DNA from 3 places in the Pseudomonas sp. BNK-30 genome. Region 2 is predicted to be linked to each of the others. Evidence: predicted binding sites of a transcription regulator. Region 2 holds the regulator's gene; each other region holds the start of a gene.
What was found. The regulator sigma-54, encoded in region 2, starts transcription at its own class of promoters, with help from an activator protein. The targets are predictions, from matches to a motif close to ANTGGCATNNANNTTGCTNT.
Positions count from the first base shown of each region.

Region 1 (10,395 bases), 1.4 Mb from region 2:
ATGTTGGTCATGGCCAGCGATGGCAGCTTGTTCGAACCGAGCATGCGATCGACCAGGTTGCGCAGGCGATCGGCCTCTTCGATGATCACGTTGGTGTAGTCGCGCAGGCCATCTTCGGGCAACTCCCGGGCCAGCAGTTGCGCCGCGCCACGGATGCCTCCCAGTGGGTTCTTGATCTCGTGGGCGAGGCCGCGGACCAGCATCTTGGTGGTTTCCTGCTTGCTCAGCTGGGCTTCTTCCTTGGTGATGCGCAGCAGGCGGTCACGCGGGTGTACCTCCAGCAACAGCAGGGTGTTGCCCTGGTGCAGGATGGGCGTCACGGCATAGTCAACGGTGATGGTCTGGCCGGTCAGCGAGGTCAATTGGGCTTCGCGCTTGGTGAACGGGTGCGCCTGCTCGACCGCCTGGCGCAGGGAGTTGAGCGCCTCGGACGATTCGGTGAACAGTTCGCTGATGAACTGCCCGTGGCTGCGCTGCCCACTCACGGCCAGGAGCATTTCCGCAGCCGGGTTCATGTATTCCAGGCGCAGCTCGGCGTTAAGCAAGAGCGTGGCGGTGGTCAGGTTGTCCAGAAGCAGACGGTGCTGTGCATCGCTGATGGTCATAAGGCGTCGTTGACCTCTTTTGGCGCTTGCCGGGCATGGCGGTGAGCGTGGCCGGCGCACTATGGATCTGCTCATGCCAGGCTCTTTGCGTAGAAAATGCAAGAAACAAACCAAGGCTCCGAAAAGAAGCGGGATTGCTTTATAAACCCCCGAAATTGCGCCTATTCGGACCAGAAAGCACTGATTTACCGTTCAACGTGACCTGTTTTGGGGTGCGGGGCGGGGCATGCAACGTTGCATTGCACCAATATAGAGCATCGGTGCGCGTGGCGTATGGCGCCAGGGTGTTGGGGCGCTTCCGATCGGGACGGCTGGAAAAACAAAAACGGCCTTCATGAGAAGGCCGTTTCCGGGATTTCATCGGCGCAATGCGCCAATCAAATCAGCAGCTGTAGTACAGCTCGTATTCCAGCGGGTGCACGAAGGTACGGACCTTGATCTCTTCTTCGCTCTTCAGTTCGATGAAGGCATCGATGAAGTCGTCGGAGAACACGCCGCCCTTGGTCAGGAACGCACGGCCTTTATCCAGCTCTTCCAGAGCTTCTTTCAGGCTGCCGCAAACTTGCGGGATATCTTTCGCCTCTTCAGGCGGCAGGTCGTACAGGTTCTTGTCGGCAGCATCGCCTGGGTGGATCTTGTTCTGGATGCCGTCCAGGCCAGCCATCAGCAGGGCTGCGAAAGCCAGGTACGGGTTGGCCGATGGGTCCGGGAAGCGCGCTTCGATACGGCGGGCTTTAGGGCTGCCGACGTAAGGGATACGGATCGAGGCGGAACGGTTGCGTGCCGAGTAGGCCAGCATTACCGGGGCTTCGAAGCCTGGAACCAGGCGCTTGTAGGAGTTGGTCGACGGGTTGGTGAAGCCGTTCAGGGCCTTACCGTGCTTGATGATGCCGCCGATGAAGTACAGGGCGGTTTCGGACAGGCCGGCATAGCCTTCACCCGCGAAGGTGTTCTTGCCGTCTTTCCAGATCGACATGTGCACGTGCATGCCCGAGCCGTTGTCGCCGTACAGTGGCTTTGGCATGAAGGTGGCGGTACGGCCGTAGGCGTCGGCAACGTTGTGCACGACATATTTCAGGGCCTGTACTTCGTCAGCTTTCTTCACCAGGGTGTTGAACTTGACGCCGATTTCGTTCTGGCCGGCAGTCGCCACTTCGTGGTGGTGAACTTCGACGGTCTGGCCCATCTCTTCCAGTGCGTTGCACATGGCAGTACGGATTTCGTGGTCGTGGTCGAACGGCGGAACCGGGAAGTAGCCGCCTTTGACGCCAGGACGGTGACCTTTGTTGCCGCCTTCCACGTCAGCGCCAGTCATCCACGAGCCTTGCTCGGAGAAGATCTTGAACATCGAGCCGGAGATGTCCGACTGGAACTTCACTTCGTCGAAGATGAAGAACTCAGGCTCTGGGCCGGCGAAGACGGTGTCACCGATGCCGGTGCTCTTGAGGTACTCTTCAGCGCGCTTGGCGATCGCACGCGGGTCGCGATCGTAGCCCTGCATGCTCGACGGGTCGACGATGTCACAGGTGATGATCAGGGTCGGCTCTTCGGTGAACGGGTCCAGTACGGCGGTATCGTCGACCGGCATCAGGATCATGTCGGAGGCTTCGATGCCTTTCCAGCCAGCGATGGAGGAGCCGTCGAACATCTTGCCGACTTCGAAGAAGTCTTCGTCCAGGCCATCACGCGCTGGCATGGTCACGTGATGCTGAGTGCCTTTGGTGTCCGTGAAACGCAGATCAATCCACTTGACGTCATGATCTTTGATGAGTTGAACCGACTTCGACATGTTGTCCTCCGGATGGTCTAGAGCGCGGTGGGCCGCTGCCCTGGAAAAAAGGGTGTTGCCGGGCGCGGATAGTCGGCCAAGCTTACCTGCCTCACAAGGGAGCAAATTGCATGCCAGTGCCCGAAAATGGCGAGGCCGGGATAAAAGGGGGCGTTTGCGGGCATTTGGCGGCGGTTTGGCGGCGAAAAACGCACCCTTACGAGGCGGCTTTTGCTGTGGGCGCACCAATAGCGTGCACAGATCGGGTTGTGTGCTTCCTTTAAGGGCCTCATCGCTGGCAAGCCAGCTCCCACACCCTAAGCGCAGTCTTGAGGCCTACCGACGTCCTGTAGATGCTGGCTTGCCGGCGATGAGGCCAGTACAGGCAATATAAATCCAACCTTCTGTACAAAAGTTGGTCAAATCCTGAGCAATTTCCGATATAATTCGCGCCCCTCATTTTTCGGCAGGCCCTGCGCGCGCTGTTAACCAATGAAACTTATCGTCAAAGTCTTCCCAGAAATCACCATCAAGAGCCGGCCGGTACGCAAGCGCTTCATCCGCCAGCTCGGCAAGAACATCCGCAACGTGCTCAAGGACCTCGACCCTGAGCTCGCGGTCGATGGTGTCTGGGACAACCTCGAAGTGGTCACCCGCGTCGAAGACGAAAAAGTCCAGCGCGAGATGATCGAGCGGCTCACCTGCACCCCGGGCATTACCCACTTCCTGCAGGTGGAGGAATACCCGCTCGGTGACTTCGACGATATCGTCGCCAAGTGCAAGCAGCACTTCGGCCACCTGCTGGCCGGCAAGTATTTCGCCGTGCGCTGCAAGCGCGGGGGCCACCATGACTTCACCTCGATGGACGTCGACCGCTACGTTGGCAGCCAGTTGCGCCAGCAGTGCGGCGCCGCTGGCATCGAGCTGAAGCAACCTGAAGTGACGGTGCGCATCGAAATCCGCAACCAGCGCCTGTACGTGATCCACAACCAGCACCAAGGCATCGGCGGCTACCCGCTGGGCGCCCTGGAGCAGACCTTGGTACTGATGTCCGGCGGTTTCGACTCCACCGTGGCGGCCTACCAGATGATGCGTCGCGGCCTGATGACCCATTTCTGCTTCTTCAACCTCGGCGGCCGTGCCCACGAACTGGGCGTGATGGAAGTGGCCCACTACCTGTGGAAAAAGTACGGCAGCAGCCAGCGCGTGCTGTTCATCAGCGTGCCGTTCGAAGAAGTGGTCGGCGAGATCCTCAACAAGGTCGACAACAGCTACATGGGCGTGACCCTCAAGCGCATGATGCTGCGCGGCGCTGCGCGCATGGCCGATCGTCTGGAAATCGATGCGCTGGTCACCGGCGAGGCGATTTCCCAGGTGTCCAGCCAGACGCTGCCGAACCTGTCGATCATCGACTCGGCCACCGACAAGCTGGTGCTGCGCCCATTGCTGGCCAGCCACAAGCAGGACATCATCGACCAGGCGACCGAAATCGGCACCGCCGACTTCGCCAAGCACATGCCTGAATATTGCGGCGTGATCTCGGTGAACCCGACCACCCATGCCAAGCGTCACCGCATGGAGCATGAAGAGAAGCAGTTCGACATGGCCGTGCTGGAGCGCGCCCTCGAACGTGCCAAGTTCATCTCGATCGACCACGTGATCGACGAGCTGGGCAAGGACGTGGAAATCGAGGAAGTAAGCGAAGCGCTGCCAGGCCAGATCGTGATCGACATCCGTCACCCTGACGCCCAGGAAGACGAGCCTTTGGTGCTCGAGGGTATCGAAGTTCAGGTGATGCCGTTCTACGCGATCAACAGCAAGTTCAAGCAGCTGGATGAAACCCGCCAGTACTTGCTGTATTGCGACAAAGGTGTGATGAGCCGATTGCACGCACACCACCTGCTCAGTGAGGGACATGCCAATGTGCGTGTTTATCGTCCGGCATAAGACCCCAGGGCTGTATGGCGGCAGCATCCGCCATCGCCCTCCCGACCGCCGGGCCCGCTGAGCCTTTTACCTTCATATTGGCCGCCTAGACTGGCGGCAACCGAATCCTCTGATCGAGATACAGTTGTGATCGAAAATCTGCGTAACATCGCCATCATCGCCCACGTTGACCATGGTAAAACCACCCTGGTCGACAAACTCCTGCGTCAGTCCGGCACCCTGGAACGTAACGAGCTCAACGACGAGCGCGTAATGGACTCCAACGACCAGGAAAAAGAGCGCGGCATTACCATTCTGGCGAAAAACACCGCCATCAACTGGAACGGCTACCACATCAACATCGTCGACACCCCCGGCCACGCCGACTTCGGTGGCGAGGTTGAGCGTGTAATGTCCATGGTCGACTCCGTGCTGCTGCTGGTCGACGCCCAGGACGGCCCTATGCCGCAAACCCGCTTCGTGACCAAGAAGGCCTTCGAAGCCGGCCTGAAGCCGATCGTCGTGATCAACAAGGTCGACCGTCCGGGCGCCCGTCCTGACTGGGTTCTGGACCAGATCTTCGACCTGTTCGACAACCTCGGTGCTACCGACGAGCAGCTGGACTTCAAAGTGGTCTACGCCTCGGCCCTGAACGGCATCGCCGGTCTGGACCACACCGCCATGGCCGAAGACATGACCCCGCTGTACCAGTCGATCGTCGACAACGTACCTGCGCCGGACGTTGACCGTGAAGGCCCGTTCCAGATGCAGATCTCGGCACTGGACTACAACAGCTTCCTGGGTGTTATCGGCGTTGGCCGTATCGCCCGTGGCCGCGTGAAGCCGAACACTCCGGTGGTCGCCATCGACACCAACGGCAAGAAGCGTAACGGCCGTATCCTCAAGCTGATGGGCCACCACGGCCTGCACCGTATCGACGTCGAAGAAGCCCAGGCTGGCGACATCGTCTGCATCAGCGGTTTCGACGAGCTGTTCATCTCCGACACCCTGTGCGACCCGACAGCCGTCGAAGCGATGAAGCCGCTGACCGTTGACGAGCCAACCGTTTCGATGACCTTCCAGGTCAACGACTCGCCGTTCTGCGGCAAGGAAGGCAAGTTCGTCACCAGCCGTAACATCAAGGACCGTCTGGACAAAGAGCTGCTGTACAACGTTGCTCTGCGCGTTCAGGAAACCGATTCCCCTGACAAGTTCAAGGTATCGGGCCGTGGTGAGCTGCACCTGTCGGTACTGATCGAAACCATGCGCCGTGAAGGCTTCGAGATGGCCGTAGGCCGTCCTGAAGTGATCATCCGCGAAGTCGGTGGCGTCAAGCAGGAACCGTTCGAGAACGTCACCATCGACATCCCTGAAGAATCCCAGGGCAAGGTCATGGAAGAAATGGGCCTGCGTAAAGGCGACCTGACCAATATGGTTCCGGATGGCAAGGGCCGTGTTCGCCTGGAGTACAACATTCCAGCCCGTGGCCTGATCGGCTTCCGTAACCAGTTCCTGACCCTGACCAACGGCGCAGGCATCCTGACCTCGATCTTCGATCGCTACGACACCATGAAGTCGGGCCAGATGTCCGGCCGCCTCAACGGCGTACTGGTTTCGGTCGAGACCGGCAAGGCACTGACCTACTCCCTGGAAACCCTGCAGGCGCGCGGCAAGCTGTTCGTCGAGCACGGCCAGGAGATCTACAACGGTCAGATCATCGGTCTGAACAGCCGTGACAACGACCTGGGCGTGAACCCTACCAAGGGCAAGAAGCTCGACAACATGCGTGCTTCGGGCAAAGACGAAGTCATCGCCCTGGTTCCGCCGGTTCGTCACACCCTCGAACAGGCTCTGGAATTCATCCAGGACGACGAGCTGTGCGAAGTTACGCCGAAGTCGATCCGTCTGCGCAAGAAGATCCTGGACGAAGGCGAGCGTACCCGCGCTGCCAAGAAAGCCAAGAACTGAGTTAGCTCAGGCTGAATGAAAACGCCCCCGGTCGAAAGGCCGGGGGCGTTTTTTTTGTCTGGGCTTTTTGTATCAGCTGTACCGGCCTCATCGCCGGCAAGCCGGCTTCCACAGGTCCTTGCGCAACGATTTTGGGGCGGTGAGGCCAATGATCAGCGCGTGGCCACCTTGGGCTTGTAAGCGCAATACCCCGGCCGCGGCCCTACCTTCGGGTGGTTCCGGCAAGTATCCGGGCGCTTGTCATAAATGGTGCACAGCCGGCTCTTGCGGTCCAAATACATGCAATCATCGTTGCTCATCCGGGTCAGGGTGAAGATCCCCGACTTCTGGTTGAAGCGTTCGATGATGCCTTCCTTCTGCAGGCGTTTGGCCACGTTCTTTGGCGGTTCGTCCTTTTCGAACTCATCCACCACGCCGATGCGGATCAGGTCTTTGATCTTCACTTCCACAGGCAGGGTGCAGCAGGTCGAATGGCAGCCCCCGCACATGTGGCTGGCATAGCGCTGCCAGGTTTCCAGGCGGTCGACTTCGGCTGCGGCAATCAGGGTCGTTTTCATCGTTATAGGTGGCGGATCACGGTCTTGGGGCGCGCGATCATACCGGAGTTGTTCAATTTGTGAACAACCTTTTGCCGGATTGGCCAAGCCGGCATGAAAACTGCGAACCGAGGCTGTCACTCCCTGTCGAAGGGTCTAGTCTCAACACTCTCCCGCCGCTTTTGCCAATTTGCCCGAGGATGCCGCATGTCCCAGGAACCCAAAGCACGTGACGCCGAGGTGGCCGACTTTCGCGCCGCTGTACTGGACAAGCTGACCTACGCGGTCGGCAAGGACCCGGAGCACGCCTTTGACCACGACTGGTTCGAGGCCATTGCCCTGGCTGCCCGTGATCACATGGTCGATCACTGGATGGATCACACCCGTCAGGCCTACCGGCGCAGCCAGAAACGGGTCTATTACCTCTCTCTGGAGTTTCTCATCGGGCGCCTGCTCTACGACAGCCTGAGCAACCTTGGCCTGCTGGACATCGCCCGTGATGCGCTGGAGGGGTTGGACGTGGACCTGGAGCGCATCCGCCTGCTGGAACCGGACGCCGCACTGGGCAATGGTGGCCTGGGCCGTCTGGCCGCCTGTTTCATGGAGAGCATGTCGACGCTGGGCATCGCCGCCCACGGCTACGGCATCCGCTATGAGCACGGGCTGTTCCGCCAGGCCATGGTCGACGGATGGCAGCAGGAACAGACCGAAAATTGGCTGGATTTCGGCAACCCTTGGGAGTTCGAGCGCGCCGAGGTGATCTACCCGATCAGTTTCGGCGGCAGCGTCGAAACGGTGCAAGATACCCATGGTCAGCAACGTCAGGTGTGGTGGCCGGGCGAGACGGTACGTGCGGTGGCCTACGACACGCCAGTGGTCGGCTGGCGGGGCTCCAGCGTCAACACCTTGCGCCTGTGGCGCGCGCGGGCGCTGGAGGAGCTGCATCTGGAGCGCTTCAATGCCGGTGACCACCTTGGCGCGGTGGCCGAAGTGGCTCGCGCCGAGAGCATCTCGCGGGTGCTGTACCCGGCCGATAGCACAGAAGCGGGGCAGGAACTGCGCCTGCGCCAGGAATACTTCTTCGTCTCGGCGTCGCTGCAGGACCTGCTGCGACGCCACTTGAACATGCACAAGGACTTGCTCAACCTGCCGGATGCTGCGGCCATCCAGCTCAACGACACGCACCCGTCGATTGCCGTGGCCGAATTGATGCGGCTGTTGGTCGACCAGCATGAAATCCCGTGGGAAAAAGCCTGGGAGCTGACCGTCGGCACCCTGGCCTACACCAACCACACGCTGCTGCCAGAAGCGCTGGAAACGTGGCCGGTGGCCCTGATGGAGCGCATGCTGCCGCGGCACATGCAGATCATCTACCTGATCAATGCCTACCATATCGATGCCCTGCGCGCGAAAGGCCTGCATGACTTCGACGTGCTGCGGGCGGTGTCGCTGATCGAGGAAGACAACGGCCGCCGGGTGCGCATGGGCAACCTTGCGTTTCTCGGCTCGCACAGCGTCAACGGGGTATCGGCGCTGCACAGCAAGCTGATGAAAAGCACGGTGTTCTCCGAGTTGCACAAGCTCTACCCCCAGCGCATCAACAACAAGACCAACGGCATTACCTTCCGCCGCTGGCTGTACCAGTCCAACCCGCAGTTGACGGCGATGCTGGTGGATGCCCTGGGCCCAGAGTTGCTTGACGACCCGCAAGGGCGCCTGGCCAACCTGGTGCCGTTCGCCGACAAGGGCGGCTTCCTCAAGCAGTTCGCCGCGCAGCGCCTGCACAGCAAGCGCGCGTTGGCCAGCATCATCCAGGAGCGGGTGGGCGTTACGGTCAACCCTGAGGCGCTGTTCGATGTGCAGGTCAAGCGCATCCACGAGTACAAGCGCCAGCTGCTCAATCTGCTGCACACCGTGGCGCTGTACCAGGCCATCCGTAACGACCCGGGCACCAACTGGGTGCCGCGGGTGAAGATCTTTGCCGGCAAGGCCGCAGCCAGCTACCACCAGGCCAAGCTGATCATCAAGCTGGCCAATGACATCGCCCGGGTGGTCAACAACGACCCTACCGTGCGCGGCCTGCTAAAGGTGGTGTTCCTGCCCAACTACAACGTCAGCCTGGCCGAGAGCATCATCCCGGCGGCGGACCTGTCGGAGCAGATTTCCACGGCCGGCTACGAGGCGTCGGGCACCAGCAACATGAAGTTCGGGCTCAATGGTGCACTCACCATTGGTACCCTCGATGGCGCCAACGTCGAGATGTGCGAACAGGTGGGTGCCGACAACATGTTCATTTTCGGCCTGACCGCGCAGCAGGTGGAGGCGCGCAAGCGTGACGGTGATTTTGGTGCCGTGGCCGCGATAGCCGCCTCCCACCGCTTGAACGATGTGCTGCAGGCGATCCGCAGTGGCGTGTTCTCCCCCGATGATCCGTCGCGCTATGCCGGGCTGATCGACGGGTTGGTGGCTTACGACCGCTTCCTGGTCTGTGCCGACTTCGATGCTTACTGGGATGCCCAGCGGCGGGTGGAGGAGTTGTGGCATACGCCGCAGGCGTGGTGGCGGATGGCGGTGCTCAACACCGCGCGAATGGGGTGGTTCTCTTCGGACCGGACCATTCGCGAGTATGCGACCGAGATCTGGAAGGTGCTGGATTGAGGCTTGGGGCCGCACAGCGGCCCCACCTGACCATCGGCCTGGTGAGCGCTGAACTACCGACCTGTTGTGCCGTCTGACTGCCCAGGCGTGTCTCTTTACTCGCTAGCATTGAACTCTCCCTGTAAACTGCGGGGGTTTTTCTCCCCCATCCTTTCGGAGCCATACATGTCCCGCGTTACCTTGAGTCGCTATCTGATTGAGCAGACCCGCAGCAACAATACCCCTGCCGATCTGCGCTTCCTGATCGAAGTGGTGGCGCGTGCGTGCAAGGAAATCAGCCATCACGTGTCCAAGGGCGCCCTTGGCGGCGTGCTGGGCAGCATGGGCACTGAAAACGTGCAGGGCGAAGTGCAGAAGAAGCTCGACGTGATTTCCAACGATATCCTGCTCGAGGCCAACGAGTGGGGCGGCCACCTGGCCGGCATGGCGTCCGAGGAAATGGACAACGCCTACCAGATCCCGGGCCGATACCCCAAAGGTGCCTACCTGCTGGTCTTCGACCCGCTGGACGGCTCGTCGAACATCGACGTCAACGTTTCGGTCGGCACCATCTTCTCGGTACTGCGTTGCCCTAACGAATACCTGAGCCAGAACGAAACCCTGAACGAAAACGCCTTCCTGCAGCCAGGTACCGAGCAGGTCGCCGCCGGTTATGCCATCTATGGCCCGCAGACCATGCTGATCCTGACCCTGGGCAACGGCGTCAAGGGCTTCACCCTGGACCGTGAGCTGGGCAGCTTCGTGCTGACCCACGAAAACATCCAGGTCCCGGCAACCACCGCCGAGTTCGCCATCAACATGTCCAACCAGCGCCACTGGGAAGCCCCGGTCCAGCGCTACGTGGGCGAGCTGCTGGCCGGTGAGACCGGGCCGCTGAAAAAGAACTACAACATGCGCTGGATCGCCTCGATGGTGGCCGACGTGCACCGTATCC
Region 1 is NZ_CP179904.1:4,383,842-4,394,236, reverse strand. Features, by position in the region: gene glnL (nitrogen regulation protein NR(II)) at 1-605, opposite strand, end outside; gene glnA (type I glutamate--ammonia ligase) at 988-2,394, opposite strand; gene thiI (tRNA uracil 4-sulfurtransferase ThiI) at 2,866-4,320, shown strand; gene typA (translational GTPase TypA) at 4,447-6,267, shown strand; gene ACMGGN_RS20330 (YkgJ family cysteine cluster protein) at 6,420-6,824, opposite strand; gene ACMGGN_RS20325 (glycogen/starch/alpha-glucan phosphorylase) at 7,011-9,461, shown strand; gene ACMGGN_RS20320 (class 1 fructose-bisphosphatase) at 9,627-10,395, shown strand, end outside.
Region 1: a site for sigma-54 is predicted at 2,493-2,512, ahead of glnA (type I glutamate--ammonia ligase). Genes of this name have one in related genera too.

Region 2 (10,395 bases):
GGGCTGGCTGATGCGGCACTGATGGCGCGCGAGATCCCTGACCTGGACCTTTACCATGACTGGGATCTGGAGCCCGAGAAAGCCATCGAGATGGCGCTGGCCTGCGAGGCTGCGGCGTTTGACGCTGACCCGCGCATTCTCAACGCCGATGGCACCACCCTCAATACCCACCAGGGCTGCCGTGTATATGGCAACAGCCATGGCTTCATCGGTGGCTACGCATCGACCCGGCACAGCCTGAGCTGCGTGATGATCGCTGAAGGTGAAGGCCAGATGCAGCGTGATTACTGGTATGACGTCAACCGCCAGGGCCACCTGTTGGCCGACCCGCGCAGCATTGGCCAGCGCGCGGCACAGCGAGCAGCCAGCCGACTCGGTGCGCGTCCGGTCAAGACATGCGAAGTGCCGGTGCTGTTCTCCGCCGAGCTGGCGGGTGGTCTGTTCGGCAGCTTCCTGTCGGCCATTTCTGGTGGCAACCTGTACCGCAAGTCGTCGTTCCTCGATGGTGCCATTGGCCAGCGTCTGTTCCCCAGCTGGCTGACGCTGGACGAGCGCCCGCATATTCCGCGTGCCCTTGGCAGCGCGGCATTCGACGGTGATGGCCTGGCGACTTATGCCAAGCCGTTTGTCGATAAAGGGGAGCTGGTGTCTTACCTGCTGGGCACCTATTCCGGCCGCAAGCTCGGCTTGCCAAGCACGGCCAACTCCGGTGGCGTGCATAACCTGTATGTCACCCATGGCATCGAAGATCAGGCAGCACTCATCCGGCGCATGGGGCGCGGTTTGCTGGTGACTGAGCTGATGGGCCATGGCCTGAACATGGTCACGGGCGACTACTCACGGGGTGCCGCAGGTTTCTGGGTTGAGAATGGCGAGATCCAGCATGCGGTGCAGGAAGTGACGATTGCCGGCAACATGAAGGACATGTTCCAGCAGATTGTCGCGATTGGCAGCGATCTTGAAACCCGCAGCAATATTCACACGGGCTCGGTGTTGATCGAGCGGATGACCGTTGCAGGTAGCTGAGTTGCTTGAGCGTTAAGCAAAACCTAAAAACCCGGCCACTGTGCCGGGTTTTTATTTGCTCAATCCGCGCTTGAAGTGATTACGTTTATCATTTAATAATGAATATCATTACCCAAAGCTTCGGTGATGATGTTCATGAAACCTGTCCTGCGCGAACTGCCCTACCTGGAAAACTGGCGCTGGCTCAGCCGGCGCATCCGCTGCGCGCTCGAACCCGACGAGCCGCGCCTGATCGAGCACTACCTTGCCGAAGGCCGCTACCTGGTGTGCTGCACGGATACCTCGCCATGGACGGTGGCTCTGACTTCCTTCCGCCTGCTGCTGGATACCGCTTGCGATCGCATGCTGCCATGGCATTGGCGTTGCCAGTGCCTGGACCAGGCCTGGCGCCCTCTGCTTGAACTGCGCAACCTGGACCGCCGCGAACAGAACCAGCGCTGGCAACCCTACGCTCTGCAACTGGCCAATTGCCGGTTGCTGCCGTCCATTTCCCCCGATGAACTGATGCAAGGATTTGATGATGAGTGATACCCGTATCGAGCGTGACAGCATGGGTGAACTGCAAGTGCCGGCCCAGGCCCTGTACGGCGCCCAGACCCAGCGCGCGGTCGACAATTTCCCGATCAGCGGTCAGCGTATGCCGGCCCAGTTCATTCGTGCCCTGCTGCTGGCCAAGGCTGCGGCAGCCAAGGCCAACATCGAGCTTGAGCAAATTTCCGCCGCCCAGGGCCAAGCCATCGTCAAGGCGGTCGAGCAGCTGCTTGCCGAGGACTTCATCCAGCACTTCCCGGTGGACGTGTACCAGACTGGCTCCGGCACCAGCTCGAACATGAATGCCAACGAGGTGATCGCCACCTTGGCCAGCCGCCTGCTCGGTGAGCCGGTCAATGCCAACGACCACGTCAACTGTGGCCAGAGCAGCAACGACATCATCCCGACCACCATCCACGTCAGTGCCGCACTGGCGCTGCATGAGCAGTTGCTGCCCGCCCTGGCTCACCTGGCTCAGGTGATCGAAGCCAAATCGGTGCAGGTGCATCAGTACGTGAAGACTGGCCGTACCCACCTGATGGATGCCATGCCGGTGCGCATGAGCCAGGTGCTCGATGGCTGGGCAGCACAGATCAACGGCGCCAAGGCGCATATCGAAGCGACCTTGCCGAGCCTGCAGGCCCTGGCCCAGGGTGGCACTGCCGTGGGCACCGGGATCAACGCCCACCCGCAGTTCGCCGCAGGCTTTGCCCGTCAGCTGAGCGGCCTCACCCAGGTCGAGTTCACCCAAGGACCGAACCTGTTCGCCCTGATCGGCTCCCAGGACACCGCCGTGGCGCTGTCCGGCCAGCTCAAGACCACAGCCGTGGCACTCATGAAAATCGCCAACGACCTGCGCTGGATGAACTCCGGCCCGCTCGCCGGCCTCGGTGAAATCGAACTGCAAGGCCTGCAGCCTGGCTCCTCGATCATGCCGGGCAAGGTCAACCCGGTGATCCCGGAAGCCACCGCCATGGTTGCCGCCCAGGTGATCGGCAACGACGCGACCATCGCCGTTGCCGGCCAGTCGGGCAACTTCGAGCTCAACGTGATGCTGCCGGTGATTGCCCGCAACCTGCTGGAGAGTATCGAGCTGATGGCCAATGCCAGCCGCCTGCTGGCCGACAAGGCCATCGCCAGCTTCAAGGTCAACGAGAACAAGCTCAAGGAAGCCCTGGCGCGCAACCCGATCCTGGTCACCGCGCTGAACCCGATCATCGGCTATCTCAGGGCCGCCGAGATCGCCAAGACCGCCTACAAGCAGGGCCGGCCGATCATCGACGTGGCGCTGGAGCATACCGACCTGTCGCGCGATCAGCTCGAGGCGCTGCTGGACCCGGAAAAACTCACCGCTGGGGGCATCTGACCCGCGTCATCGCCCAGGAGACGTGTCATGCAGCACTGGAAACGCACCACCGAGGCCGCCAATCGCCTGTTCGAACAGGGCGAGCTGGTCGATGCCCGGGAACTCTACCTGCAAGCCCTGGCTCTGGCCCAGGTGCTATTGGAGCGCTGGCATGACGTCGACGAAGCGGTGGCGGCGTTCGTCGTCGCCCATCACAACCTGGCCGACCTGCACCTGCGCCTGAACCAGCCGCAGGAGAGCGTCGACTACCTGTGCGCCGCTCACCAGCGCCTGCTCCAGGCCAGCCAGCAAGCGCGTTTGCCGCAGGCGCTGCGTGATGCCGCGCTGCGCCACAGCGGGCGCACTTACACCCAATTGCTGAGCTTCATTGCCGAGTACGGCCAGTATCCGCGCACCGAGCGTCTGCTCGATCGCCAGGCGCCCTTGGCCAGTGAACTGGCTGCCCAGCCGGACCTGCCGCCCACAACCCAAGCTTACGGAATCCATTGATATGCCTCATACCTTGCCTGCATTGCCCTATGCCTACGATGCGCTGGAACCGAACATCGATACCCAGACCATGGAAATCCACCACACCAAGCACCACCAGACCTACGTCAACGGCCTCAACGCCGCGGTCGAAGGTACCGAGTGGGCTGAATGGCCGGTTGAAAAGCTGGTTGCTGCGGTCAAGCAGTTGCCGGAGAACCTGCGAGGCGCGGTGACCAACCATGGGGGTGGTCACGCCAACCATTCGCTGTTCTGGAAGGTCATGTCGCCCACAGGCGGCGGCCAGCCACAGGGCCTGGTGGCCAAGGCCATCGAGGCTGAACTGGGTGGTTTCGAGGCGTTCAAGGAAGCTTTCACCAAAGCTGCGCTGACCCGCTTCGGCAGCGGCTGGGCCTGGCTCAGCGTGACCCCTGAGCAGAAACTCGTGGTGGAAAGCAGCGGCAACCAGGACAGCCCACTGATGCATGGCAACACACCGATCCTCGGCCTGGATGTGTGGGAGCATGCCTACTACTTGAAGTACCAGAACCGTCGCCCGGAATACATTGGGGCTTTCTACAACGTAATTGACTGGGCCGAAGTGGAACGTCGTTATCTCGAAGCCAGCCAGTGAGTCGGACCGGTATGCGCTCAGAGGTGATGTCGGTCAGTAGTGTGCGCCTGTTCCGGCTGGCGCTGGGTACTTTGCTGCTCTTGGTTGGCACAGCCCTGCTGGTGGCCCGGGGCATCGCCTGGCTGGACCTGGACCCACGCATGTTGCGTGCCCTTGAGGGCGGCGCATTGTGCGCGCTGGGAACAGCGCTGGGCGCGGTACCGGTGCTGGTGATTCGCAACATGCCGGTGGCCCTGGCCGATACCTTATTGGGTTTCGGGGCCGGTGTGATGCTGGCGGCCACCGCTTTCTCGCTGATCATCCCTGGGCTGGATGCCGCTCAGTCCATAGGTTTCAGCCCTTGGGGCGCGGGAGGCCTGATCAGTGCCGGTTTACTGTTCGGTGCGATGTGCCTGTTCGTGGTCGATCTGAAAGTCTCAGGTGCTTCGCCCGAGGCCTTGGTCGGCAACGAGAGGCAGCCGGTGATCGCGGCGCGAATCTGGCTGTTCGTGATCGCCATCATCGCCCACAACATTCCTGAAGGCATGGCTATCGGTGTTTCGGCGGGCGGTGGCATGGCCGACGCTGACAGCCTGGCCATGGGTATCGCCTTGCAGGATGTACCCGAAGGGTTGGTCATTGCGCTGGTGCTGGCAGGGGCGGGGATGCCGCGGTTCAAGGCGTTTCTGATCGGTGCCGCGTCGGGGTTGGTGGAGCCACTGGCAGCGGTGATCTGTGCCTGGCTGGTGAATGTCGCCGAATTGCTGCTACCGCTGGGCCTGGCCTGTGCGGCAGGGGCGATGTTGTTGGTGGTGACCCAGGAAATCATCCCCGAGTCGCGCAGCAATGGGCATCACCGTTTGGCCAGCCTCGGGCTGTGCGTGGGTTTTTGCCTGATGATGGTGATGGATACGGCGATGTCTTGAATTGGCATTGCCGGCGATGAGGCCAGCCTGGATTTGGGGTGGCTTATTCGCCTTCGTCGAAGTAGTTGTTGATCAACGCTACCAGCGCTTCCAGCGCATCGTTGTCCTGCTCACCCTCGGTGTGCAGGTGCACCTGGGTGCCTTTGCCTGCCGCCAACATCATCACGGCCATGATGCTCTTGCCGTCCACCAGCTTGTCGGGTGCGCGGCCCACCCGCACCTGGCAGGGGAAGCGCCCGGCTACGCCGACGAACTTGGCGGCCGCCCGGGCATGCAGGCCCAACTTGTTGATGATGGTGATTTCGCGGGCGGGCATCGTGGTGCGGATCCTGTGGGCTAGAGGTCGCGGTGGCGGACCTGGACGTTTTTCAAGGACTGTTGCAGCAGCTGGCCGAGGCGCTCGGTGATGTACACCGAGCGGTGGTGGCCACCTGTGCAGCCAATGGCGATGGTGACGTAGGCGCGGTTGCTGGCGGCAAAGCGGGGCAGCCATTTGAGCAGGTAGGTCGAGATATCGGTAAACATCTCTTCGACATCCGGCTGCGCGGCAAGGTAATCGATAACCGGCTGATCCAGGCCAGAATGCTCACGCAGTTCGGGCTTCCAGTACGGGTTGGGCAGGCAGCGTACATCGAAAACCAGGTCTGCATCGACCGGCATGCCACGCTTGAAGCCGAACGATTCGACCAGGAATGCGGTGCCGGGCTCAGGCTGATTGAGTAGGCGCAACTTGATCGAGTCGCGCAGTTGGTAAAGGTTGAGGCTGGTAGTGTCGATCTTCAGGTCGGCGAGGTCGGAGATTGGCCCCAACAGTTCGCTTTCCACGCGGATCGCTTCGGCCAGTGAGCGATCTGCATTTGTCAGCGGATGACGCCGGCGCGTTTCGGAGAAACGCTTGAGCAGCGTGTCCTCGTCGGCGTCGAGAAACAGCACATCGCACTGGATATGGCGGCCACGCGCTTCGGCGAGCAGTTCGGGGAAGCGTGACAGGTGGCTGGGCAGGTTGCGGGCATCAATGGACACTGCCACTTTCGGTTGCAGCAACTCTGTATGGATCAACGCGTTTTCCGCCAGCTGCGGCAGTAAACCGGCAGGCAGGTTATCGATACAGTAAAAGCCGTTGTCTTCCAGCACGTCGAGGGCGGTACTCTTGCCGGAGCCGGACCGGCCGCTGACGATGATCAGGCGCATGTTCAGTGCTCGTTCTGTGCGTCCAGGACTACCTGGTACAGGGCCTCGCTGCTGTTGGCGGCACGCAGGCGCTCGCGAACTTCCTTGCGATCCAGCATGCTGGCGATCTGGCGCAGCAGTTCCAGATGGGCGTCGGTGGCAGCCTCCGGCACCAGAAGGATGAACAGCAGGTCGACTGGCGCGCCATCGATGGCGTCATAGTCGATCGGAGCATCCAGGTGCAGCAGGGCACTGACGGGAGAGGTGCAGCCTTCGAGCCGGCAGTGAGGTATGGCGATGCCATTGCCGAAGCCTGTGGAACCGAGCTTTTCACGAGCGATCAGCTTTTCGAAGACGTCTTGCATCTCCAGCTCGGGTATTTGATCGGCAATCAGATTAGCGACCTTTTCCAAGGCGCGCTTCTTACTGCCACCCGGCACGTTCACCAGGGAACGGCCGGGGGTCAGGATGGTTTCAAGTCGGATCATGGATGAGGGGATCAGCGGGCGGCTGCACCTTGCAGCAGGCTTTGCTGTTTTTCCTTGTGTTTTTTCAGTTGGCGGTCGAGCTTGTCGGCCAAGGCATCGATCGCTGCATACATGTCTTCGTGTTCGGCGTTGGCAACCACTTCACCGCCTGGAATCTGCAGGATCGCTTCGACCTTCTGCTGCAGCTTCTCGACTTTCATGATGACCTGCACGTTGGTGATCTTGTCGAAGTGACTCTCCACCCGGGCGAGCTTTTCAAGCACGTAATCGCGCAGCGGCTCGGTGACTTCTACATGCTGTCCACTGATATTGACTTGCATACAGCTTCTCCTTTGTTGCCCGTGCATAAAGAGGCAGGTCTTGCACCTGCCCCACAAACGCTGTGGCAGATCCGAGGGGCTACATCAGTCGCTTGCGTTCGCTCGACGGTGCGATGCCGAGAGACTCGCGGTATTTGGCGACGGTGCGACGGGCTACCTGGATGCCTTGTGCCTCCAGTAAACCAGCGATCTTGCTGTCACTCAATGGCTTTTTCTGATTTTCCGCCGCAACCAGTTTCTTGATGATCGCGCGGATTGCCGTGGACGAGCATTCTCCGCCCTCGGAGGTGCTGACGTGGCTTGAGAAAAAGTATTTCAGTTCGTAGATGCCGCGTGGCGTGTGCATGAATTTCTGCGTGGTCACCCGCGAGATGGTCGACTCGTGCATGCCCACGGCTTCGGCGATGTCATGCAGTACCAGGGGTTTCATTGCCTCGTCGCCGTGGTCCAGGAAACCGCGCTGATGCTCGACGATCTGTGTGGCGACTTTCATCAGTGTTTCATTGCGGCTTTGCAGGCTCTTGATGAACCAGCGTGCTTCCTGCAACTGGTTGCGCATGAAGGTGTTGTCGGCGCTGGTGTCGGCCCGGCGGACGAAGCCGGCATATTGCGGGTTGACCCGCAGACGCGGGATCGCTTCCTGGTTCAGTTCGACCAGCCAGCGATCGCTGTCCTTGCGCACGATGACATCGGGCACCACGTATTCCGGCTCACTGGACTCGATTTGCGATCCCGGGCGCGGGTTGAGGCTCTGAACCAGCTCGATGACCTGGCGCAGCTCGTCTTCCTTGAGCTTCATGCGGCGCATCAGCTGGCTGTAGTCGCGCCCGCCGAGCAGGTCGATGAACTCGGTGACCAGGCGCTTGGCCTCGGCCATCCATGGTGTGCTGGCCGGAAGTTGGCGCAGTTGCAGCAACAGGCACTCGCCCAGGTTGCGTGCGCCGACGCCTGCAGGCTCGAACTGCTGGATACGGTGCAGCACCGCTTCGACTTCGTCCAGTTCGATATCCAGCTCCGGATCGAAACCGGCGCAGATCTCTTCGATCGTGTCTTCCAGATAACCTTGGCCGTTGATGCTGTCGATAAGGGTGACTGCGATCAGGCGGTCGGTATCGGACATCGGTGCCAGGTTCAGCTGCCACAGCAGGTGGCTTTGCAGGCTTTCGCCGGCTGATGTGCGGGTGGTGAAGTCCCACTCGTCGTCATCGTTGCTCGGCAGGCTGCTGGCGCTGGTCTGGTAGATGTCTTCCCAGGCCGTGTCGACCGGAAGCTCATTGGGGATGCGCTCGTTCCACTCACCGTCTTCCAGGGTCTCGGCACTGGCGGTGCTTTCCTGAAAGCTGTTGTCCTGGACTTCGGCGGCCGGCTTGCTCTCGGCGTTATCCGCCATCGGGTCGCTGTTGTCGAAGTCTTCGCCGTCTTCCTGACGTTCGAGCATCGGATTGGACTCCAGCGCTTCCTGGATTTCCTGCTGAAGGTCCAGGGTAGAGAGCTGGAGTAGGCGGATGGCCTGTTGCAACTGCGGGGTCATCGTCAGTTGCTGGCCCATTTTTAGGACGAGCGATGGTTTCATGGCAGGGGCTAATACCTTGTTCGCCGGCGCGCATGCGCCATCCACTACACGAGGGCGCCGGAGCGCCAATTTCAAGCAAGTTTTATGCCTTAAATTGTAGCGTTTGCCTAGAGCACTGTAACAACTTAAGCCCATTCAAGGCTGTAAAACCAGTGCTCCAGGCGCGTCCCTGAATCAGAGTCGGAACTCGTGACCCAGGTAAACTTCCTTGACCAGTTCGTTGGCCAGGATGGTCTGCGCATCGCCCTCGGCGATCAGTTGCCCGTCATTGACGATATAGGCGGTTTCGCAGATATCCAGGGTCTCGCGGACGTTGTGGTCGGTGATCAGTACGCCGATGCCCTTGGCCTTGAGGTGGTGGATGATCTGCTTGATGTCACCGACCGAAATGGGGTCGACGCCAGCGAAGGGTTCGTCCAGCAGGATGAACTTGGGGGCGGTTGCCAGGGCGCGTGCGATCTCGACACGGCGACGCTCGCCGCCGGAAAGGCTCATGCCGAGGTTGTCGCGGATGTGGCTGATGTGGAACTCCTGCAGCAGGCTTTCCAGCTCCTTGCGGCGGCCCTCACGGTCGAGCTCCTTGCGGGTCTCGAGGATGGCCATGATGTTGTCGGCCACCGACAGCTTGCGGAAGATCGAAGCTTCCTGCGGCAGGTAGCCGATGCCGGCGCGTGCGCGCCCGTGCATGGGCTGATGGCTGACATCGAGGTTGTCGATGAGCACGCGCCCCTGGTCGGCCTGGACCAGGCCGACGATCATGTAGAAGCAGGTCGTCTTGCCTGCGCCGTTGGGGCCTAGCAGGCCGACGATCTGACCGCTGTCGATCGACAGGCTGACGTCACGCACGACTTGACGCCCTTTGTAGCTCTTGGCCAGGTGCTGGGCTTTGAGGGTTGCCATTTACTCGGCCTTCTTCTTCGGCTGGATCACCATGTCGATGCGCTGACGTGGCTGGGTCACGTTGCCGCCGCGACCGGCGGTCGCAACCTGGGACTTGGTGTTGTAGACGATCTTCTCGCCTTCGGTGGTGTTGCCTTCGTTTTCGACCTTGGCGCGGTCGGTGAGAATCACGGTGTCCTTTTGCGCCTGATACTGGATGGTCACGGCCCAGCCTTTCATCTTGTCAGGCTTGGCGGCGCTTTGCTGCTGCTCGAAATAGGCCAGGTTGCCCACCGAAGTGACCACGTCGATGTCACCGTTGGCGGCGCGGGTCATGGTCACGGTATTGCCTTTGATCATCATCGAGCCCTGAGTGATGATCACGTCACCGGTGTAGGTGGCTACGCCTTGCTTGTCGTCCAGGTGCGCGTTGTCGGCCTGGATGCGGATAGGCTGGTCACGGTCGGTCGGCAGGGCGAAGGCGCTCGCGCTTCCCAGTGCTGCGCTCAGGCTGAGCAAAAGGGGGAGGGTTTTAACGAGCCTCATACTGTCCTCTTACGTTAGAGAGCAGGTCCATCCTGCCTTCTTTCAAATACGCTTTCATTCCTTTGCCCGTAGTTGTGCCACCGGCGCCGTCGATTCTAACGGCTTGCTCGGTCTGCGCATATTGCTTCTGCGGGAACACGGTCATGCGTGAGCTGGTAATGATGGTCTCACGCTGCTTCTCATCGGTGCGGGCCACGCGCACCTTGTCGATCAGTTCGACCTCGGTGCCGTCCGGGTTGACCTCGGCGCGCACGCTCTGTATGTGCCAGGGGTATTCGGTGCCGCGGTACATATGCAGGTCGGGCGTGGTCACCAGTGTGACCTCGGTGGCCTTGAGGTGTTCGACCTTGTCGGCGGTCATTTCATACTGCAGCTTGCCATCGGGCAAGAACTGTACGCTGTGGGCGTTGATCGCATAATAGTCGATCGCGCTTTCGTCGACCTGCGCTACCGGCTTGTCGAGGAAGCTCTCGGGGCTGACATTCCAGT
Region 2 is NZ_CP179904.1:326,823-337,217, forward strand. Features, by position in the region: gene pmbA (metalloprotease PmbA) at 1-1,026, shown strand, start outside; gene ACMGGN_RS01510 (FagA protein) at 1,153-1,554, shown strand; gene ACMGGN_RS01515 (class II fumarate hydratase) at 1,547-2,923, shown strand; gene ACMGGN_RS01520 (hypothetical protein) at 2,951-3,412, shown strand; gene ACMGGN_RS01525 (superoxide dismutase) at 3,414-4,025, shown strand; gene ACMGGN_RS01530 (ZIP family metal transporter) at 4,037-4,930, shown strand; gene ACMGGN_RS01535 (HPr family phosphocarrier protein) at 4,974-5,246, opposite strand; gene rapZ (RNase adapter RapZ) at 5,267-6,121, opposite strand; gene ptsN (PTS IIA-like nitrogen regulatory protein PtsN) at 6,124-6,588, opposite strand; gene hpf (ribosome hibernation-promoting factor, HPF/YfiA family) at 6,600-6,908, opposite strand; gene ACMGGN_RS01555 (RNA polymerase factor sigma-54) at 6,988-8,481, opposite strand; gene lptB (LPS export ABC transporter ATP-binding protein) at 8,656-9,381, opposite strand; gene lptA (lipopolysaccharide transport periplasmic protein LptA) at 9,382-9,906, opposite strand; gene lptC (LPS export ABC transporter periplasmic protein LptC) at 9,893-10,395, opposite strand, start outside.

Region 3 (10,395 bases), 2.4 Mb from region 2:
GCCCGCCCTGGTTGATCATCGGCTCGATGGTAAACACCATGCCCGGCTTGAGCTTCATGCCCATGCCGCGCTGGCCGTAATGCAGCACCTCTGGCCCTTCATGCATTTGCTGGCCAATGCCATGGCCGCAGTACTCGCGCACCACGTTGTAGCCCGCCGCCTCGGCATGGGCCTGGACGGCGTGGCCGATGTCGCCAAGCGTCGCCCCCGGGCGCACCTGCTCAATCCCCTTCCACAAGGCCTCATAGGTGGTGTCGACCAGGCGCCGTGCCTCATCGCTGACCGGGCCCAGGCAATACATTTTCGACGAGTCGGCGATATAGCCGCCTTGTTCCAGCGTGATGTCGACGTTGATGATCGACCCTTCACTCAACACCTCATCGGCCTTGGGCATGCCGTGGCAGACCACGTGGTCCACCGAGGTATTGAGCGCGTAGGGGAAACCGTACTGGCCCTTGCTCGCCGGGCGCGCCTTGAGGGTGCCGACGATGAAGGCCTCGGCGCGGTCGTTGATCTGCATGGTGGTCACGCCGGGGCGGATGAAGGTATCGAGGTCGGCGAATACCTGGGCCAGTAAACGGCCGGCGTTGCGCATAAGGTCGAGTTGGGCGGGGGTCTTGAGGATCACCTGGGACATGTGGGTGCAAAGTAGCTCTGAGGCGGAAAGCTTTCAGCATAGCGCCATGGGGCGCCCGGCTGCCACCTGATGGTGCGTCGGTCACCGTTTTGGGGCTGCTGTGCAACCGTTAGCGGCACATGGCTAGCGCCTGTAGGGGCGGCCTTGTGTCGCGAAAGGGCCGCAAAGCGGCCCCAGGGCACAGCTGGCCCAACAATTGCTGAAAGACCACCATCAAGGCCGTCAACGTCGACCGCCTTCAACCCTTCACGACAAAGGCGCCGTGTTGCCCTCGCTTGCAAAGCAAGCCGGGGGCAGCCGGCGCCTTTTGCGTTTGCACCAGGAGACCCCCCCATGGCCAGCACCGAAGTACGCAGCGTCTGCCCCTATTGCGGCGTAGGCTGTGGCATCGTCATGAGCGTGGCCGATGGCAAGGTCAGCAAGATCAGCGGTGACAAGCTGCACCCGAGCAACTTCGGCCGCCTCTGCACCAAAGGCCTCACCGCGCACCTGCCCCTGACCGCCGCCGGGCGCATGGAAAGTGCCTTTGTACGCCAGCAACGCGACCATGAACCGGCGCGCAGCAGCATGGACCAGGCCATCGCCCAGGCTGCCGAGCGCCTGCGCGGCATCATCGACCAGCACGGCCCGGACGCCGTAGCGCTTTACGTCTCCGGGCAGATGTCACTGGAGGCCCAGTACCTGGCCAACAAACTGGCCAAGGGCTTTATCCGCACGCGCCATATCGAGTCCAATTCACGCCTGTGCATGGCCAGCGCCGGCAGCGGCTACAAACTCTCGCTGGGGGCCGATGGCCCGCCCGGCAGTTACCAGGACTTCGAGCGTGCCGAGGTGTTCCTGGTGATCGGTGCCAACATGGCCGACTGCCATCCGATCCTCTTCCTGCGCCTGCTCGACCGGGTAAAGGCTGGAGCGAAACTGATCGTTGTCGACCCGCGGCGCACCGCCACCGCCGACAAGGCCGACCTGTTCCTGCAAGTGCGCCCCGGCAGCGACCTGGCCCTGCTCAACGGCCTGCTGCACCTGCTGCACCGCAATGGCCAGACAAACCGCGCCTTCATTGCCCGCCACACCGAGGGCTGGGAAGCGCTGCCAGCCTTCCTCGAGGACTACACGCCTGAACGCGTCGCGGCCATCACCGGCCTTGCAGAAGATGACATCCGCCAGGCTGCCGCGTTGATCGGCAGCGCGGGTGAATGGATGAGCTGCTGGACCATGGGCCTGAACCAGAGCGTGCACGGCACCTGGCATACCAATGCGCTGTGCAACCTGCACCTGGCCACCGGCGCCATCTGCCGCCCCGGCAGTGGCCCGTTCTCGCTGACCGGCCAGCCCAATGCCATGGGTGGCCGTGAGATGGGCTACATGGGGCCGGGACTGCCGGGCCAACGTTCGGCGCTGATCGACGCCGACCGCAGCTTTGTCGAAGCGCAATGGGGCCTGGCACCCGGCAGCCTGCGTGCAGAAAGCGGCGAGGGCACGGTAGCGCTGTTCGAGCAGATGAAAACGGGTGAAGTGAAGGCCTGCTGGATCATCTGCAGCAACCCGGTGGCCAGCGTCGCCAACCGCCAGCAGGTGATCGATGGCCTGCGCCAGGCGCAGCTTGTGATCACCCAGGATGCCTTTCTCGACACCGAAACCAACCCTTACGCCGACATTCTCCTGCCCGCCGCCCTCTGGGCTGAAGGTGAGGGCGTGATGATCAACAGCGAACGCAACCTCACACTGATGCCTCGCGCCGTGGCTGCACCAGGCCAGAGCTTGCCGGACTGGCAGATCATCGCCCGGGTCGCCTGTGCCATGGGTTATGCCGAGGCCTTCGATTACCCCGACGCCGAAGCGGTGTATGACGAAATCCGCCGCTTCCACAACCCGCTCACCGGTTACGACCTGCGTGGGGTCGGCTACCCGCAACTGCGTGACAAGCCGCACCAGTGGCCTTGCGCGCCGGGCCGCGTGGACGACCGCAGCCCCGTGCGTTACATCGAAGAAGGCGCACCCTCGTCCCTTGTGTTCCCCACAGCCAGTGGCAAGGCCCGCTTCTTCGCCCGGCCCTGGCTGCCCGCGTCGGAGTTGCCGGACGCCGATTACCCGCTGGTGCTCAATACCGGCCGCGTGCAACACCAGTGGCACACCCTGACCAAGACCGGCAAGGTACCGGCGCTGAACAGGCTGGAGCCCGGCCCCTTTGTCGAACTCCACCCCGAGGATGCCGCGCGGCTGGGTATCCAGGACAAGGACCAGGTGGCGATCCGCTCGCGCCGTGGCCGGGCCGTGCTGCCGGCGCGTGTCAGCGACCGGGTCATGCCGGGCGATTGCTTCGCGCCGTTCCACTGGAACGATGTGATCGGCGAGCACCTGGCAATCAATGCCGTGACCTGCGATGCGGTCGACCCGCTGTCGCTGCAGCCTGCCCTCAAGCACTGCGCCGTGGCCCTTGAGCGGGTTGCCGGCGAGCGCATCGATGCCCTCGACCTTGGCACCACCACCCTTGCCCCGGAGCCTGCCCGCGTGCTGCTGGCCATGCCCCCCGGCCCGCCCCGACATCAGGTGTTGTGGGCCTCGCAGACCGGCAATGGCGAGGCGCTGGCCGAGCGCTGCGCAGAGCGTTTGCACGGCGCAGGGCTGCAGGTACAGCTCAGTTGCATGGAGGCGGTCAGCCCAAGCCAGCTGCAAGGTGCGGCCAGTGTGCTGCTGATTGCCAGCACCTTCGGCGATGGTGATGCGCCCGACAGCGCCACCGCGTTCTGGCGGGCGCTGCAGGGCGAGGAGGGCGCCCACTGCGCCGAGCTGCCTTATGCCGTGCTGGCCCTGGGCGACTCCAGTTACGCCCAGTTCTGCGGGTTTGGTCGCAAGCTCGACCAGCGCCTGGCCGAACTGGGCGGGCGCCGCCTGCTGCCGCGCGTCGATTGTGAACCGGATTTCGATGAGGCCTTTGCCACCTGGCTCGACGCGCTGTTGCCCGAGCTGGGCAGCGCTGGCGTAGCGCTACCGGTCAACGAGCCCGCACTGGCTGCGCCCTGCAGCAAGCAACGGCCGTGGGCGGCTACCCTGCTGGAAAACAACCTGCTCAGTGGCCCCGGCTCGAGCAAGGAAACCCGCCAGTTGGTGTTCGATATTCAAGGCAGCGGCTTCACCTACGCAGCGGGCGATGCGCTGGGCGTGTGGCCCCGCAACTGCCCGGCGCTGGTGGAGGAATTGCTGGCGCTGATGCAGCAGGACGGCAAGACCCAGGTCCAACTCAAGGGCCAGCCGCCCATGCCGTTGGCCCAGGCACTGGAGTCGCACCTGGAAATTGCCAGGGTCACCCCACAGCAACTGCAGGTGTTCAGCCAGCAGGCTGACGACCTGCGGCACCTGTTGCAGCCTGAACGCAAGGCCGCACTGCAGGATTGGCTGTGGGGCCGGCAGTTGGTCGACGTGCTGCGCGCGTTTGCACAGGACCTGCCGCTGGCAACCTGGCTCGAACTGCTCAAACCCCTGCAACCGCGGCTGTACTCGATCAGCTCAAGCCCGATTGCCCACCCCGGCGAGGTGCATCTGACCGTCTCTACCGTACGTTATGGCCAGCGAAAAGGGGTGTGCTCAAGCTTCCTCGCTGACCGGGGGCAGGCTGCGAAGGTGGCGATCTTCCCCCAGGCGTCCAGGCATTTCCGCCTGCCTGATGACGATGATGTACCGCTGATCATGATTGGCCCCGGTACAGGCATCGCACCGTTTCGTGCGTTCCTCGAAGAGCGCGAGGCGCGGGGTGCAAAAGGGGAAAACTGGCTGTTCTTCGGCGAGCAATATGCAGCCACCGACTTTTATTACCACGCGCAGTTGCAGGCCTGGCAGGCGAGCGGACACCTGCGCCTGGATACGGCGTTTTCCCGCGACCAGGCAGAGAAAATCTATGTGCAGCAGCGGATGCGTGAGCAGGGTGCACAGGTGTGGCAGTGGCTGGAGGCGGGGGCGTACTTCTATGTCTGTGGTGATGCTCAGCGCATGGCCAAGGATGTGGATGCGGTGCTGCGCGAGATCATTGCCGAGCATGGGGGTGTGAATGCCGATGCCTATGTGGAAGGTTTGAGCAAGGCCAAGCGGTATCGGCGGGATGTGTACTGAAATGCTCCAGGATGGGGAGCAACGCACCTTGAATGTGCATGGTTTGGGCTGGCGCTATCGCCGGCAAGCCGGCTCCTGCACGGGCTCCGCTGCTCTCAAGCCCTGTGCTGCAGCTGTGGGCGCCGGCTTGCCGGCGATAGGGCCGGGCCAGGCAACATAACTGGCACATTCCATGCTTTATCTCCAACACAACAAGCCCCACTGATCAACGGCGATCAACCGGGGGCACACCGTGATGAATACAGGCAAAGGCGCCTGGAGCTTCGGCTCCAGGCGCTTTTTTGATCGAGGATCGGCTTATGAAGGCAACAGCGAGCAGCGGGCAACGAGAGCGACTGGTCATCGTCGGCAACGGCATGGTGGGCCACCATTGCGTCGAGCAACTGGTCGAACGCGGCGCGCTGGCGCGCTTCGAGCTGCGTGTGTTCGGCGAGGAGCGCCAGCGCGCCTACGACCGCGTGCACCTGTCTGAATACTTCGGCGGCAGCTGTGCCGAAACCCTGGCGCTGTGCGAGCAGGGCTTCTATGGCGTCAACGGTGTGCACCTGCACCTGGGTGAAGCGGTGCTGCAAATCGACCGCGAGCGCTGTGAAGTGGTTACCGCCGAAGGCCGCTATGGGTATGACCAGCTGATCCTGGCCACCGGTTCCTACCCCTTCGTGCCCCCGATCGAGGGCTCCAGCGGCAACGCGCGCCTGGTCTATCGCACCCTCGACGACCTCGACGCGATACGCGCCGCTGCCGTTGATGCCACCCGTGGCGTGGTGGTTGGCGGCGGACTGCTGGGCCTCGAGGCAGCTAACGCCCTTAAGTCCCTGGGCCTTCAAGCGCATGTGGTGGAGTTCGCCCCGCGGCTGATGCCGGTGCAACTGGATGCTGAAGGCGGCGCCGCGCTCAAGGCGCAGATCGAAGCCCTGGGCGTCGGCGTGCACCTGTCGCGCGCTACCCAGTCGATCAGCGACGGTGAGGCCTACCGCTACCGGATGAATTTCGACGGTGGCGAACACTTGGAAACCGACCTGGTCGTGTTCTCTGCCGGCATCCGCCCGCAGGACGCCCTGGGCCGTGCCTGCGGCCTGGAGATCGCCGCGCGCGGTGGCGTGGTGATCGACAATCACTGCCGCTCCAGCGACCCACGCATCTTCGCCATCGGTGAATGCGCCTCGTGGAACGGCAGCGTGTTCGGCCTGGTTGCTCCGGGCTACAGCATGGCGCGCAACCTGGCGGCGCTGCTGTTGGGCGAGGCGGCCGGGGAATTCACCGGGGCCGACATGTCGACCAAGCTCAAGCTGCTGGGCGTCGATGTCGGCTCCATCGGCGACGCCCATGGCGCCACGCCCGGCTCGCGCAGCTACCGCTTCATCGACGAGGCCAACGCCGCCTATCGCCGGCTGGTGGTCGATGCCAGTGGCAAGCATGTGCTCGGTGCGGTGCTGGTGGGCGACAACAGCTACTACGACACACTGCTGCAATACGCTCAGAACGGCATCGCCCTGCCTGCCGACCCGGCGGCGCTGATCCTGCCGCAAAGCGGTGGCGCACCGGCCCTGGGCGCCGATGCGCTGCCTGACAGCGCGACCATCTGCTCCTGCCACAACGTCAGCAAGGGCGCAGTGTGCGCAGCGATCGACAGTGGTTGCGCCGACCTTGCCGCGGTCAAAGGCTGCACCAAAGCGGCTACCGGCTGTGGCGGCTGCGCGGCGTTGCTCAAGCAAGTGTTCGAGCATGAACTCACCGCCCGTGGCGTGACCGTGGACAAGAGCCTGTGCGAGCACTTCGCCTACACCCGCCAGGAGCTGTACGGGCTGGTGCGGGTGGGTGGCATACGCACCTTCAACGACTTGCTGGCGCGCCATGGCAAGGGCCATGTCGGCTGCGACATCTGCAAGCCGGCGGTGGGCAACATCCTCGCTTCGTGCTGGAACCAGCCGATCATGGACCCTGCGCTGGTGCCACTGCAGGACACCAACGACACCTTCATGGCCAACATGCAGAAAAACGGTACCTACTCGGTGGTGCCGCGCATTCCCGGCGGCGAAATCACCCCGGACAAACTGATCGTGATCGGTCAGGTGGCCAAGAAGTACGACCTTTACACCAAGATCACCGGCGGCCAGCGCATCGACCTGTTCGGCGCCCAGTTGCACGAGCTGCCGCTGATCTGGGGCGAGCTGATCGAGGCCGGCTTCGAGACTGGCCACGCCTATGGCAAATCGACCCGCACGGTGAAGTCCTGCGTAGGCAGCACCTGGTGCCGCTACGGTGTGCAGGACAGCGTCGCCATGGCGCTGCGCCTGGAGGACCGCTACAAGGGCCTGCGCAGCCCGCACAAGCTCAAGTTCGCGGTCTCTGGCTGCACCCGCGAATGTGCCGAGGCGCAAAGCAAGGACATCGGCGTGATCGCCACCGACAAAGGCTGGAACCTTTACGTCTGTGGCAATGGCGGCATGCGCCCACGGCATGCCGAACTGTTCGCTACCGACCTGGACGATGAGACCCTGGTGCGCCTGATCGACCGCGTGCTGATGTTCTACATCCGTACCGCCGACAAGCTGCAGCGCACGTCGGTATGGCGCGAAAGCCTGGACGGCGGCCTGGACTACCTCAAGCAGGTGATCCTCGACGACAGCCTGGGCCTGGCTGCCGAGCTGGAAGCGCAGATGCAGCATGTGGTCGAGCAGTACGAATGCGAATGGGCCAACGCCCTCAACGACCCGGAAAAGCTCAAGCGCTTCCGTACGTTCGTCAACGATCGACGCGCCGACCCGGACGTGCATTTTGTCCGCGAGCGTGAACAGCGTCGCCCCGCTGCACCCCTGCACCTGATCCCTACCGTCGAGGAGGCTGTGTGATGAACCTGTCCAATGCTGCTGTGGCAAAGCAACCCAACTGGCAAGCGGTGTGCAACACCGATGACCTGGTCGCCGACTCTGGTGTGGTGGTGTGGCTCGATGGCACCCAGGTCGCCTTGTTCTACCTGCCTGGGCAGGCGCAGAGCCTGTACGCGGTGGACAACCGCGACCCACGCTCCGGAGCCAACATCATTGGCCGCGGGCTGGTGGGCAGCCTGCAAGGCGAGCTGGTGGTGGCAGCACCGCTGTACAAACAGCACTTCAGCCTGCACAGCGGTGCGTGCCTGGAAGATCCCGGCCAGCGGTTACGTGTGTGGCCGGTACGAATGAACGGGGAGGCGGTGGAAGTGGCGATGGCCTGATCCCGGCTCTTGCCTGTCTCTTGCGCTTGCTCTTGCTTTGCTTTGCTTTTGCTTCTAAGCGCGCGATAGCTCAGGCGCCGCCGATTGCGACTTCAGGAGGCCGAGCGCAGGTCTTGCGAAGGGAGGTGACGGGCATGGATGCCCGTCAAGCGCTGCGGCCCATGGATGGGCCGTCAGCGCGGTCCTCCCGGGAGCAAGGCCGGAGCGAGGGAACCCCGGAGCGCAGCGTAGGGGCCGGATGATGGGAGCCGACGGTTTTGGTTACTTTGGCCACGACCAAAGTAACCCGCCGTAAGGGCGCAAAGGTGAATCAGCGCCTCCATGGCGAATGGATATTCACCCGATCTGAAAGCCGCAAGCCGCAAGCCGCCAGCCGCCAGCAGCGCGACCCGGATACGCCACAGGTGGCGATGCGGTAAGCTTGGCGCATGAACCTCGACACCCGCATCAAGTACCGCCACCTGCTGTGCTTCCTGGAGATTGCCCGGCAGGGCAGCCTGGCCAGGGCCGCCGACATTCTGGCGATCAGCCAGCCGGCAATTTCCAAGACCCTCAAGGAGCTTGAAGACCTGCTCGAGACGCGCCTGTTCGAGCGCAGCCGCCAGGGCGTCGAGCTGACCCCGGCCGGCACCCGCTTCATGCATTACGCCGGGCCCAGCGTACAGGCCCTGCGCGACGGCGTGAGCAGCTTGCGCGGTGAAGCGCGGGCGCCGTCGCAGGTGCGCATCGGCGTGCTGTCCACGGTCGAAGGCCTGCTGATGCCCGAGGTGCTGTGCCGCCTGCATCAACGCCATGAAGCGTTGCTGATCAGCGTGGTGACCGGCGCCAGTGCACAGTTGCTCGGCCAGTTGCGCCTGGGCGAACTGGAACTGGTGGTCGGGCGCATGACCGACAGCCCACAGATCCAGGGGTTGTCGTTCGAACACCTGTACAGCGAGTCGATGGCCCTGGTCGTGCGCCCCGGGCACCCCTTGCTGGCCAGTATGCAGGTAGACCGATCACGCGTTGGCCGTTATCCACTGGTGCTCCCACCACCGGGCACTACCATTCGCCAGCACGCCGACAGCCTGTTCGTGCAATGCGGCATTCAACTGCCGGCGCAGCGCCTGGAGACCCTTTCGCTGGCCTTGAGCCGCCGCTACCTGCTGGGCAGTGATGCCGTGTGGGTGGCGCCGCGTGATGCAGTGCTGCTTGACCTGCGCCGCGGTGAGTTGGCCGAGCTCGATCTGGGGGTGCGGGAGCCAGGCGGGTCGGTGGGCATCTGCCGCAATGCCGCCTTGGCGCTGAGCCTGCCGGGGCAGTGGGTGTGCGATGTATTGCGGGAAGTGGCGGGGCAATATCGCGAGCGGTTGTACCCGTAAGCTTCGTTGTAGCCGAGCGTTCCTGGCCCAGAAACGCTCGTGTGGTGTACGTCCCAACTGTTATCAAGCGGTTCGCAAAGACACCGCGACCACACAAGGAACAGTGGAACCTCGCGCCTCTTCGTCACGGCCATTGATCAACAAGCGCTTGTTGCCTGGATCGAGCGTGACCGTCGATCCCGATGCATAGAAGCCATCCTCTGGCACTTGAGCACCGACCTGGCCATAACCGAGAGGCGGGACGAAGCGGGTGTCAAACGTGCCATCCGAGGTCAAGCTAAAGGCAAGCGTATAAGTGTAGAAACTACCGTAGCCGACCAGGCCATCGCCTGTCTCTACTCCCGCATACCAACCGCCCGGTTGGTCAAACACCAGCGCTTCGCCGCCGTTGAACTCACTGGCCGGCATGCCCGAATAGTCGATTCGGTAAACACTCGGGTGGCTGATATCTTCATCGAGGTCGTACAGTTCCCCGTAGAAAGTGATTCGTTCCGCGACGGGGTCTACGGAAAAACCGTTATTGATGATCCATGGCGCGGACCAGTGCTGGCCATTGTTGCCAAAGGCATTGTCCACTTTCCCGTCGGTGGTCAAGGCTGTGGTGACGCCATACGCGTCTTCCCCCTGCATCAGATACAAGGCCAATACAAGGTGCTGCGAACCTGAGGGGGGTGTAAAACTGGCAATGCCGTCGATGATGTGTGAGTGGGTATCGGGAATCAGCTTGCTGACATCGAGGATGCCATCAGCGCCAAAATCCAAGCGCAATGCGCCGTCACGGTCCAGCCCGATCACCACCGGTTCGAATTTCTGTGGGCCGCGACGCAAGCCTGTGACGAAAATATGGTCTTTCGCCAAAGCCAGGTGCTCCAGCAGCAGTTCCTCCTTGACCAATGCATGGGTAGCAACGTACCCCTTGCCCTCACCAAACGTCAGATCCGGTTGCCCTTCGGCATTCAGTTTCCAAAGGTGACTGGCTGACTCCCCCTGCACCGGGACAACGATCAGTAAATTACCTGCATCATCTTCTGCGATGCTCTCGGGTGCCTCATAGGCTGCGCTTGCAGTCTTGTTGA
Region 3 is NZ_CP179904.1:3,342,549-3,352,943, reverse strand. Features, by position in the region: gene map (type I methionyl aminopeptidase) at 1-637, opposite strand, end outside; gene ACMGGN_RS15570 (molybdopterin-dependent oxidoreductase) at 971-4,744, shown strand; gene nirB (nitrite reductase large subunit NirB) at 5,044-7,596, shown strand; gene nirD (nitrite reductase small subunit NirD) at 7,596-7,958, shown strand; gene pcaQ (pca operon transcription factor PcaQ) at 8,387-9,319, shown strand; gene ACMGGN_RS15550 (hypothetical protein) at 9,383-10,395, opposite strand, start outside.
Region 3: a site for sigma-54 is predicted at 4,904-4,923, ahead of nirB (nitrite reductase large subunit NirB). Genes of this name have one in related genera too.